2 regions of the Brevibacillus sp. FSL L8-0520 genome follow, and region 1 is predicted to be linked to the other one. Evidence: predicted binding sites of a transcription regulator. Region 1 holds the regulator's gene; the other holds the start of a gene.
The links. Region 1 encodes Rex, which represses fermentation and respiration genes when NADH is low (regulators of the CRP and FNR family bind a similar motif). Its sites were predicted from a motif close to TTGTGAAATATTTCACAA; they were not measured.

Region 1 (5,039 bases):
ATGATCCTGTTCACCTCCTATTCGATGCTGCGTGTGGTGTACCAAGGCTTGAAGGAACAACTGGACAACGAGCCTTATACACTGCTCGGACACGGAATCGACAGCAACAACCGGACAAAGCTGGTGCGCATGTTCCAGAGAGAAACAAACAGCGTTCTCCTGGGGACGAGCAGCTTCTGGGAAGGGGTAGATATCCAGGGCGAGGCATTGAGCTGTCTGGTGATTGTACGCCTTCCGTTTACTCCGCCGAACCACCCGATTTATCAGGCGAGGGCAGAGCAGGTAAAAGAGCAGGGCAAAAACGCGTTTATGTCGATCGCTTTGCCTCAGGCTGTCATCCAATTCAAACAAGGGGTCGGAAGACTGATCCGCCACCAGGACGATCGCGGTGTAGTTGTCGTGCTTGATACACGCATCGTGGAATCCCGCTACGGACGCTCGTTTCTCAAATCGCTCCCACCTTTCGATACGAGAACAGGCCCCTGGACAACCCTGCGCGAAGACATCGCTCCGTTTCTTCGGGGCATGCAATCCCTGTCTGATTCATAAAATGAATCAATAGTCTCACAGGGATATAGGTGATAAAATAAATGCTGTGGAAAGCGGGAAGAGCTTGGCTGTTGGTGTTGGCTGTCACAATGCTTTTGATACCCGGCTGCTCGATCGACAACCACTTGCAAAAGGCGGTAAAAGTAGAAGATCCGTTCGCAAGTGAAGACGAGAGTGAATTCATCGGGCTTGTCATCCACTATCTGGAGCTGCCGCACGGGGAAGCAACCTTGATTCGATTGCCGAATGGAAAAAACATGCTCGTTGATACCGGAAGCGCTGAGGATTGGCCCCGCTTGTTTGCGGCGCTGACCGAACGGAAAATTACCCGGTTGGATTACGTGGTCTTGACAAATGATTTGCCGGGGCACGCAGGGGGCTTCGCTTTTCTTGTGGAGCGGGTGCTTGTAGAGAACGTCATTTTGCCCCGTCCGATTGAGTCTTCGATTCGCAACGCGGCCCCGCTCAAAGCAGCAAAAAAGGCAGTGACTGTTACTGACGGAGAAGCAATCAGACTGGACGAAGACGTGATGCTCCAGGTCCTGCACCCGAGTGAACCGCTGTTCCTGTCTCCGCAAGACAACTCCCTTGTCTTTCAATTGCGGCATGACAAGTTGTCTTTTCTCTTCGCCAGTGCGATGAATGAAAAGGCCGAGGAGAGGCTGCTTGAGAAACACGCAGATCAATTGAAAGCAGCGGTTTTGAAGGTTGCTGCTCAAGGCAGCAATCAGGCTTCCTCGCAGCCATTTTTGAGCAAGGTGGATCCGCAAGTGGCGGTCATTTTAACCGGAAAGCCGAGAGAAAAGCTAAAGGATGGCCAGGAAGAAGTGCTGGAGCGGCTCGGCGAATCCTGGGCTGAGACCTACATTACCAGTCAGAACGGAACCATCACGATCCTCTCCAATGGAAAGGATTATCGCGTTTTGAAAAGAAAAAAGTAAGGAGGATCGACCGTACGTGGCCAAAAGTGAAAAGATTTCGGAAGCGGTTGTGCGCCGGTTGCCGATTTATCTGCGCTACCTAAGCTATCTGCAGCAAGTGGGCGTGACGACGGTGTCCTCCCAGCAGATGGGCAAAAATCTCGACGTCAACCCTGCCCAAATCAGAAAAGATCTCTCTTCCTTTGGGGATTTCGGCAAAAAGGGCATCGGCTATGACGTGAACTATTTGGTAGAAAAAATCCGTCAGATCTTAAAATTGAGCGAGGAAATTCGCGTGGCGCTGATCGGGGCCGGGCATCTGGGACACGCCATTAGCAATTACAATGCGCAGGTAGAGGATTACATGCGGATTGCGGCTATCTTTGACAATGACCCGGCCAAATGCGGAAAAGTGCTCGCGGGAATCACCATTCAGCCACTGGAAGAGCTGATTCAGACCGTGAAAGAGCAGAAAATTCGTCTTGCCATCCTAACAGTGCCAGCAGCGGCGGCCCAGTCGGTCGCCAACCTGCTGTTTGAGGCCGGGATTGAAGGGATTTTGAATTTTGCTCCCACCACGATTCGCACCGAACGCGATGTCAGGATCCACTATGCCGATGTGACATCCAGTTTGCAGAGCCTTGCTTATTACTTGACGTAAGAATGGAGTGTAACGATGAAAAAGACCATATTGACCCATGCAACGGTAATTACCGCAAATGACCAAAATGAAGTGATTCAGGACGGAGCTGTCGGATTTGAAGGAGCGGGTATTACGTACGTCGGTCCGACCCCCGATGATCTCTCCGGCTATGACGAAGTGATTGATCTGAAAGGGGATTATGTGCTGCCAGGCTTCATCAATACACACGGGCACGCAGGAATGTCGCTGCTCCGCGGTTATGCGGATGACTTGCCGCTCCAGCAGTGGCTCGAAGACAAAATGTGGCCGCTGGAGGCACAATTCACGTCCGAGCATGTGAAATGGGGCACATACATATCCCTTATCGAAATGATTCGGACCGGTACGACGACATTCGTCGATATGTATGATCATATGGATGAAGTGGCAAAAGCCGTGCAAGCGTCCGGGATGAGAGCGCGTCTCTGCCGCGGAATGATCGGCCTTTGCTCCGAGGAAGAGCGTCAGGCAAAGCTGCGGGATGCCGTTTCTTTCGCCCGTGAATGGCATAACCAGGCGGATGGACGCGTGACCGTCATGATGGCTCCACATGCTCCGTACACTTGCCCACCGGAATTTATCACACAAATTGTGGAAAAAGCGGAGGAGCTGTCTCTGCCGATCCATATCCACATGTCGGAGACGGAGTGGGAAGTTGGTCAGAATGTAAAGGATTATGGGGTTCGCCCGGTTGCTCACCTGGAAAAGCTGGGTGTCTTCAATCGTCCAACTTTGCTCGCCCACGCCGTTCACCTCACGGATGAAGAGATCGACGTCTTGGCAAACTATCACGTGAAGGTATCGCATAATGTCGTCAGCAACCTGAAGCTGGCAAGTGGAGTGGCGCCAGTACCGAAAATGCTGGCAAAAGGGATTCACGTTTCCCTCGGAACAGACAGCAGCGCGAGCAACAACAACCTCAACCTGTTTGAGGAGCTGAAGCTGGCTGCCATTTTGCACAAGGGCGTAAACAACGACCCCGTCGCAGTTCCAGCCGAGGAAGCGCTGCGCATGGCAACCCGTTATGGCGCAGAGGGCGTATTCCAGCCGGATACACTCGGAACGATCGAGACTGGGAAACAAGCGGATTTGATTGTGCTTGACAGTCATCAGGCGCATTTCCATCCGGCTCATGATCCCGTGTCCCATGTCGTGTACGCAGCAAATGGCCGCGATGTTAAGGATACGATTGTGGCCGGTTCTTTCCTGATGCGCAACAGAGAGCTTCTCACCGTCGACGAGGAGCGCGTTATTTTTGAAGCCAACCGGATGTTTCAGCAATTGAAGCGATAAGGGAAAAGGCTCCTGTCATGGGGGACAGGAGAAAGGTTGTAGGTGTAGGTAGAGGGATTTTGATTGGTCACCATGCCGACTTATTTTCGCCATACTTCCGCAAGCGAGGTATGGCGAAATTCCAGTGGGGATGAGTGAGACGATGCTCTTAGAGGTGAAGACAATGCTGCCCAGGAGACGCGATAATCCTGCAGCATAGACCCTAAGAGGTCAGGAGATGTCGTTTGGTTTGACAACTTCACGCGCTCACCTCCTCGGGGTGTATCTGTAGTATGGCCCAGGTGCCGGGTCGTATGTTTAGCAAGTTTTCCGTCCTGTTCTAAAACCTTCCCAGAATTCATACGCATAAGGAAAAAGGGACAGGGGTGAACGGACTTGTATATTAAGCCCAAACAGCTCTGGTGGCTTCCGTCATTATTTCTCGTCCTGTTTGCCTTGGGCACCTTGCTTGGAGAACTTCACAATCGTCTGGATATAAAAGAAGCGCATGTAATCTCGACGACACAGCGAGAAGAGGCAGACCGGGCGATCATTGCCAGTTTGCTGGATCAGGTAACCAAAGATACGGAGCGGCCATTCTCCGTTTTCGTAAAGGATTACGTTCTGAGCGGAAAGTACAAGGGTGAAAATTTTCAGCTGGCCGGGGAAATAGCCGGACATCGCTTTGAACTGCAAAAAGAAGCGGAACAGGTCAATGTCACGATTGACGGAGAAATTCAAGACCACCAGGCTTTGCCATACTCGCTATATACGCCCCAGCAGCATGCGGCTATCTTGAAAAGCAAGCTGGGGCGGGTTGCGCCGCTTCCGGTCGCAGATGGTTCCGGTCAGGGCTGGCAAGGCTATCGTCTCAGCGTGCCTTCTACAGAGGTGACCGATCTGTTGTCCATGTGGCTCGGACCATCTTTTCCGATCAAGGATATGACTCAGCGTCTGGCCAATCAGATTGCAGTCGAGTACCAATTATGGTACGATGGACCGACGCGTGAATTGCGGCAATTGGAGATCTATTTGCAAATGGAGACAGCTGCGGGACTCAAGCAGGATCAGCTTCGCTTTCGGTTGTAATGTAAGGGGATAAAGGAGTTTTACCGGTGTATGTAAAAATCGTTGCAGGAGTAATCGCCGTTATTCTTGTGCTCGTTCTGGGCTCGGCCTATCATCTGGGCGCAACCGTTGTGGGGAAGCAGGATGATTTTGAGGCCCAGGTACGGCAATGGGTCCAGGAGCGGACAACAGTCGCGCAGATCGATTCCATAGACGAGTATCGCGGGAATCAATCCTATGCGGTAGTGCTGGGAAAAAACCAGGCGGGCACCCCTGTGGTGGTCTGGTTGACGGCCGAAACAGTCGCATTTGATTCTCTGGAAAAAGCCGTTACCCGTGAAAGCGTGGAAGCGGCCGTTAAAAAAGGATTTCCAGATGGAGCGATTCGCCATATCGTTCCGGGTATTGACGAAAAGAATCGCTTTTGGGAAGTAACGTTGCAGGACCAACAGGGCCGTTTTCATTATTTGCACTACGATCTGTTTACAGGTGCCCTGCTTACCTCTTACGTCGTTTCTCCCAAAATAGTCAGATAGCCCTTCCATTTT
Region 2 (5,039 bases), 1.6 Mb from region 1:
GAATGCTTCTCGTGCCGCGCGAATCGCTTTTTTGGCATCCTCCTCCGTTCCCTCTGCCGCCCGTGCAATCACTTCTCCTGTGGCCGGATTGACAATCTCCCGAGTCTCCCCATTTTCCGCATCCACCCACTCGCCAGCCATGTACATCTTCAGATTGAACATCTGCATGCCCCACCTTTCCTCGTATTACTGATGTGTGCTTGATTACCTAAGTGACGATGCTTGTAGCCATTATCCACAAAGGCTTGCGGCCACTGTCCGCAAGGGGACTTGTTGTCGTTACTCGGCATCTGCCGCCATCTCCCCCGCTGCCAACAGCCGCTTCTCCCGCAGGGCAACAAGTGCTGCAAAATCGTGGATGAGCGTCGCCGCGAGCAGCGATGTTGTCTGGGCCGGATCGTAGGGCGGCAGCACTTCCACCAGATCAAAGCCGATGTAGTTCAAGTCCGTCAGTCCTCTGATCAGCTCCAGCGTCTCGAAGCTTGTAAATCCTCCGACCTCCGGCGTTCCTGTCCCGGGCGCATAGGCGGGATCGACAAAATCAATATCAAAACTGAGAAAACAGGGAGTATCTCCAATCGCTTCTTTTATCTTTCTCACCGTTTCGGCGGCTCCGGTTTTGCGCAGCTCCTGGGTCGTCATCACGTGATAGCCAAGCTCCAGACTGGCTTCCAGGTCACCCGGGTGGTTCAGCGTACCGCGGATGCCGATCTGAAAAACCTTGTCCGGCAACAGCAGCCCTTCCTCGTGGGCGCGGATAAACGGAGAGCCATGCCAGTACTTCTCTTCGTAATACGTATCCCATGTATCGGTGTGGGAATCGAACTGAATCAGCGCTACTGACCCCCACACCCTTTTGGCGGCGCGCAATGTGGCCAGTGTGACGGAATGGTCGCCTCCCAGTCCGATCGGTACGATCCCTTTGGCCATCAAGTCCAGCATGACGGCTTCCATCCGGTCGTAGCTGCGATGGATATTGTGCGGAATCACCGGCACATCCCCGATGTCGATAGCTCTTGTGTCCTCAAATGGAAAGACCTTGTGAACGGGATGATACGGAAACAGAAGCATGGAAGCCTGTCTGATCGCCTGAGGGGCAAAGCGGGCTCCTACGCGAAAAGACGCAGCCGTATCAAAGGGCAGACCGACGATGGCTACTCTGGCGTTCTCCCTTTGTGCCGGCAGCCGCATGTAAGAGCCCGTGGTGCAAAATTCCGGTTTTACGTCTGGAGACAACGGATATTGCAAGCTGTTCACCTCCGTGTTTCGTCCATGGTACCCATCCATGTAGCAAACCGCATGCCAAACGGGACGTGGAAGAAAGACGAAGGCTTTTTGCGTGGAAACCGCATCAACTCGCATTCTCTGCGCTCCAGTTCGCTCTGTCCGTTTCTCATTTTTTGGAATACGATCCCATTTGCGAGAAAGGGATTTTCTAAAACAATGAAAAAGAACGTCCTGATGATATCCGGACGTTCTGTCTCTGGTTAATTCCCTGCATGGTTTTTGCAAGGTGTTTTCGGATGAAATGTGATAGGTCCAAGCATAATTGCCTGCCTGTTCTGCTCGGAGCTTTTCTGACGTCATGTGGGCCGGCAGACCGGAGGGAGCCTGTTTTGAAACGGGCATGTCTCTTTGGCGCAACTGTTCTCCAGACCAGGCTTACGAAACGTTTTGTCCCATCATATCCTGGAGGTCTGCCTGTGCTTCTCCGATTGCTTTGACTCCAAACAAATTCTGAAGCACCTCCCATACCCCGGGCTGGATGAATTCGGGCAGCTTCGGTCCGATGCGAATGTCGCGGACTCCCAGGCTGAACAGCCCCAAGAGAATCGCTACCGCCTTTTGCTCAAACCAGGAGAGGACGATGCTGACAGGCAGATCGTTGACCTCGCAGTCCAGCGCATCCGCCAAAGCGCCGGCTATTTTGACCGTCGAGATGGAGTTGTTGCACTGCCCCAGATCGATGTAGCGAGGGATTTGCGTACCCGGTACTTTGCCGTAATCGACATCGTTAAAGCGGAATTTGCCGCAGGATGTGGTCATGATCACCGCATCCGCCGGCAAAGAAGTGGCCAGCTCCCGGTAGTAGTCTCCGCCTTTTCCGGGAGCATCACAGCCCGCGATGACGAAGAAGCGGCTGATTTTGCCTGCCTTTACGGCGTCGAGAATTTCCGGGGCAATACCCAGTACGGTCTCATGGTGAAATCCGGTCAGCAGCGTCTGATCCGACTCTACATCCGCATCCGGCAATGCGAGTGCCCGCTCGATCAAAGGCGCGAAGTCGTCATTCTCAATTTTGGTAACGCCTTCGAGTCCGGCCACATCATACGAGAAGAAGCGATCGGCATATGTCCCCTTGATCGGCATGACGCAGTTGGTCGTGGCTAGTATCGCACCCGGGAACTGTTCGAACAACCGGCGCTGGTCAAACCACGCTTTCCCGATATTTCCCTTGAGGTGCTTGTACTTGCGGAGGGCGGGATACCCGTGTGCGGGGAGCATCTCCGAGTGGGTGTAGATATTGATTCCTTTTCCTTCCGTCTGTTTCAGCAGCTCCTCCAGCGCAAACAGGTTGTGCCCGGTCACGACGATGCACTTTCCTTCGATTTTGTTTTGCGAAACGCGGATGGGCTGAGGGATGCCGAACCGGCTCGTATGGGCCTGATCCAACAGCTCCATGACGCGAATGGCTGCACGGCCCACTTTCATTGCCATTTTCAAGTGTTCATCTAAATTGAAATTCACGTTAGTCAAAGTAAAATAGAGTGCTTCCTGTGTAATGCCGTCCACTTCCGGGTCGATGTGTCCCATTTGTCGGGCATGCGTTGCATATGCCGCAATCCCTTTGAGCGCAAAAATGATCGTATCCTGTATACTGGCAAGCTCCTCAGTCTTTCCGCATACTCCCACCGTTTTGCAACCGCCTGTCGGTGTTTGCTCGCATTGATAGCAAAACATATCAATACCTCCCCTATGGATCACTTCTTACTCCGGATTATAGAGGAGGCGAAAAACGTAAGATGTGATGTACTTCACAGATTCGTCTATTTGCCATTCTTTTCGGTTTTTCGCAAAAAAAGCCCTCTCCCTAAACTTGGGCGAGGACCTTGTATCGCATGTTTCTCTATGAAATATGATGTGTTGCCAAATTATGAACCGGGGCCCGGGAAAAAGCCGTTTCGATTTTGCTGCTTCCTCTGCTCCCTGGTTATGACTTTGCCGCAATCAATCGTTTGACAGCCGCTACCTTCTCCTGATCTACGTACTTGAGCGCGCTTCCGGCTTCCCGAACGCCGGTGCCAAAATGGACTTCCGTTACAGCCGTACGACCGACGAAATCAGCGATGTTTGCCAGGCCCAGCCCGCTTCCGGCCAAAATGCTCAAATGCTCCCCAGCGGTCATCCGGACAAGCTCGGCAATCCGTTCCGCTCCATCGATGGCGCTTTTCTGTCCGCCGGAGGTGAGAATCCGCGAAATTTGCGGATAACGCATCAACAGCCGCACGGCCTCCAACTGGTCAGCCGCCTCGTCAAATGCGCGGTGGAATGTCACATCCAGCCCTTTCGCCTGATCCAGCAGGCTTTCCAGCCCTTCCGTATCGATCTGGCCGTCAGGAGCAAGCATGCCGGTGACGATACCTGCTGCGCCGAGCTCGCGAATGATTCGCACGTCTTCGCGCATGACCCGGTAATCGTCAGACGTGTACACAAACGACTGGCTGTGCGGTCTCACCATCACATTGACCGGAATGGATACGGCCCGGACCACAGCATCGATCAAGCCCCAGCTCGGGGTTACGCCGCCCTCCAGTATCCCGGTGATCAGCTCGAGCCGGTCGGCTCCTCCCGCTTCCGCTCGTTTGGCGTCCTCTACAGAGGTCGCGATGACTTCCAACAACATAGCACGGTATCCTCCCGTCCGTTTTCCTGTTATTGTAAAACGCTTCGATGACAAACAGCAACGCCAAGGGCTGATCTTCCGCGCTGCTGGTTGACAATTCTGCCTTGCCCGTCTATTGAGCGAGCACGTAGTCCGCGAGCAGTCTCGCCCCATATCCGGTGGCACCCATGACGCGATAGCCTCCGGTGGCTTTCGCCTGTACAGGGGGAGCCATGTCGATGTGCACCCATTTCATGCCGGCGGCCACAAACCTGCGGATAAACAACGCGGCGACAATCGCTCCACCGTAGCTGATCGGACTGATGTTGGTCATGTCGGCATAGTCGCTTTTCAGCAATTCTTCGTAATCGTCTACCAACGGCATCGGCCACAGTCTGTCTCCACAGTCATTACCTGACGCGATGAGCTTGGCAGTCATCCCGGAATCTCCCCAAATACCGGCCAGCTTTAAGCCGAGCGCTTCCCCGACATTCCCCGTCAGCGTGGCAATATCGATTGCCTGCTTGGCTCCCAGCCTGTCGGCGTGAATCAGGGCATCGGCCAAAATGAGACGCCCCTCTGCATCCGTATTGGCCGTCTGCACAGAAAGACCGTTGGGGTAGCGGATCACATCCGATGGCAAGAAGGCTCCGCCGTCCGGCACGTTTTCTGCGATCGGCAGAAGCACCAGCAGATTGGCCCTTGCCTTTACGGAAGTGAGGATGTCCAGCGCGCCCGCGACAGCAGCCGCTCCGCCCATATCCATGCGGGCGTCGCTGATATCCCGCCCGGCCTTGACATTCATGCCGCCCATGTCAAAGGTGACTCCTTTTCCGATCAGCGCGGTCAGCGGCAGGGACGGGTCGGTGCAGTATCGGATTTCCACCATAGCCGGCGGATGGACGCTGCCTTTGCCAACCGTGATCAGGCCAACCATCTGCAAACGCTCCAACGCCTCCCCGCGATGAACCGTCACATCCACGTCTCGTGCGGCGAAATGGTTCTGCAGCCGCTCGACAAAGGAGACCGGCGTCAGCTGATTGGGCGGTTCATTCACGAGATCGCGGGCAAAGCATGTACCCTTTGCACGGATACGGGCCCATTCGATCGCCTGCTCCGCCTTTTCTGCACCCGGACAAGCGATATGCAGCATAGA

Region 2: a site for Rex is predicted at 3,024-3,041, ahead of hcp (hydroxylamine reductase). Genes of this name have one in related genera too.

What each region holds. Positions count from the first base shown of each region.
Region 1 is NZ_CP150171.1:2,486,959-2,491,997, forward strand. It holds gene dinG (ATP-dependent DNA helicase DinG) at 1-549, shown strand, start outside; gene NSQ24_RS12450 (MBL fold metallo-hydrolase) at 591-1,490, shown strand; gene NSQ24_RS12455 (redox-sensing transcriptional repressor Rex) at 1,507-2,130, shown strand; gene NSQ24_RS12460 (amidohydrolase) at 2,146-3,444, shown strand; gene NSQ24_RS12465 (hypothetical protein) at 3,820-4,512, shown strand; gene NSQ24_RS12470 (DUF5590 domain-containing protein) at 4,539-5,027, shown strand.
Region 2 is NZ_CP150171.1:4,058,285-4,063,323, forward strand. It holds gene NSQ24_RS20185 (aldehyde dehydrogenase family protein) at 1-162, opposite strand, end outside; gene speB (agmatinase) at 280-1,248, opposite strand; gene hcp (hydroxylamine reductase) at 1,663-2,961, opposite strand; gene NSQ24_RS20200 (copper homeostasis protein CutC) at 3,212-3,904, opposite strand; gene NSQ24_RS20205 (leucyl aminopeptidase family protein) at 4,017-5,039, opposite strand, start outside.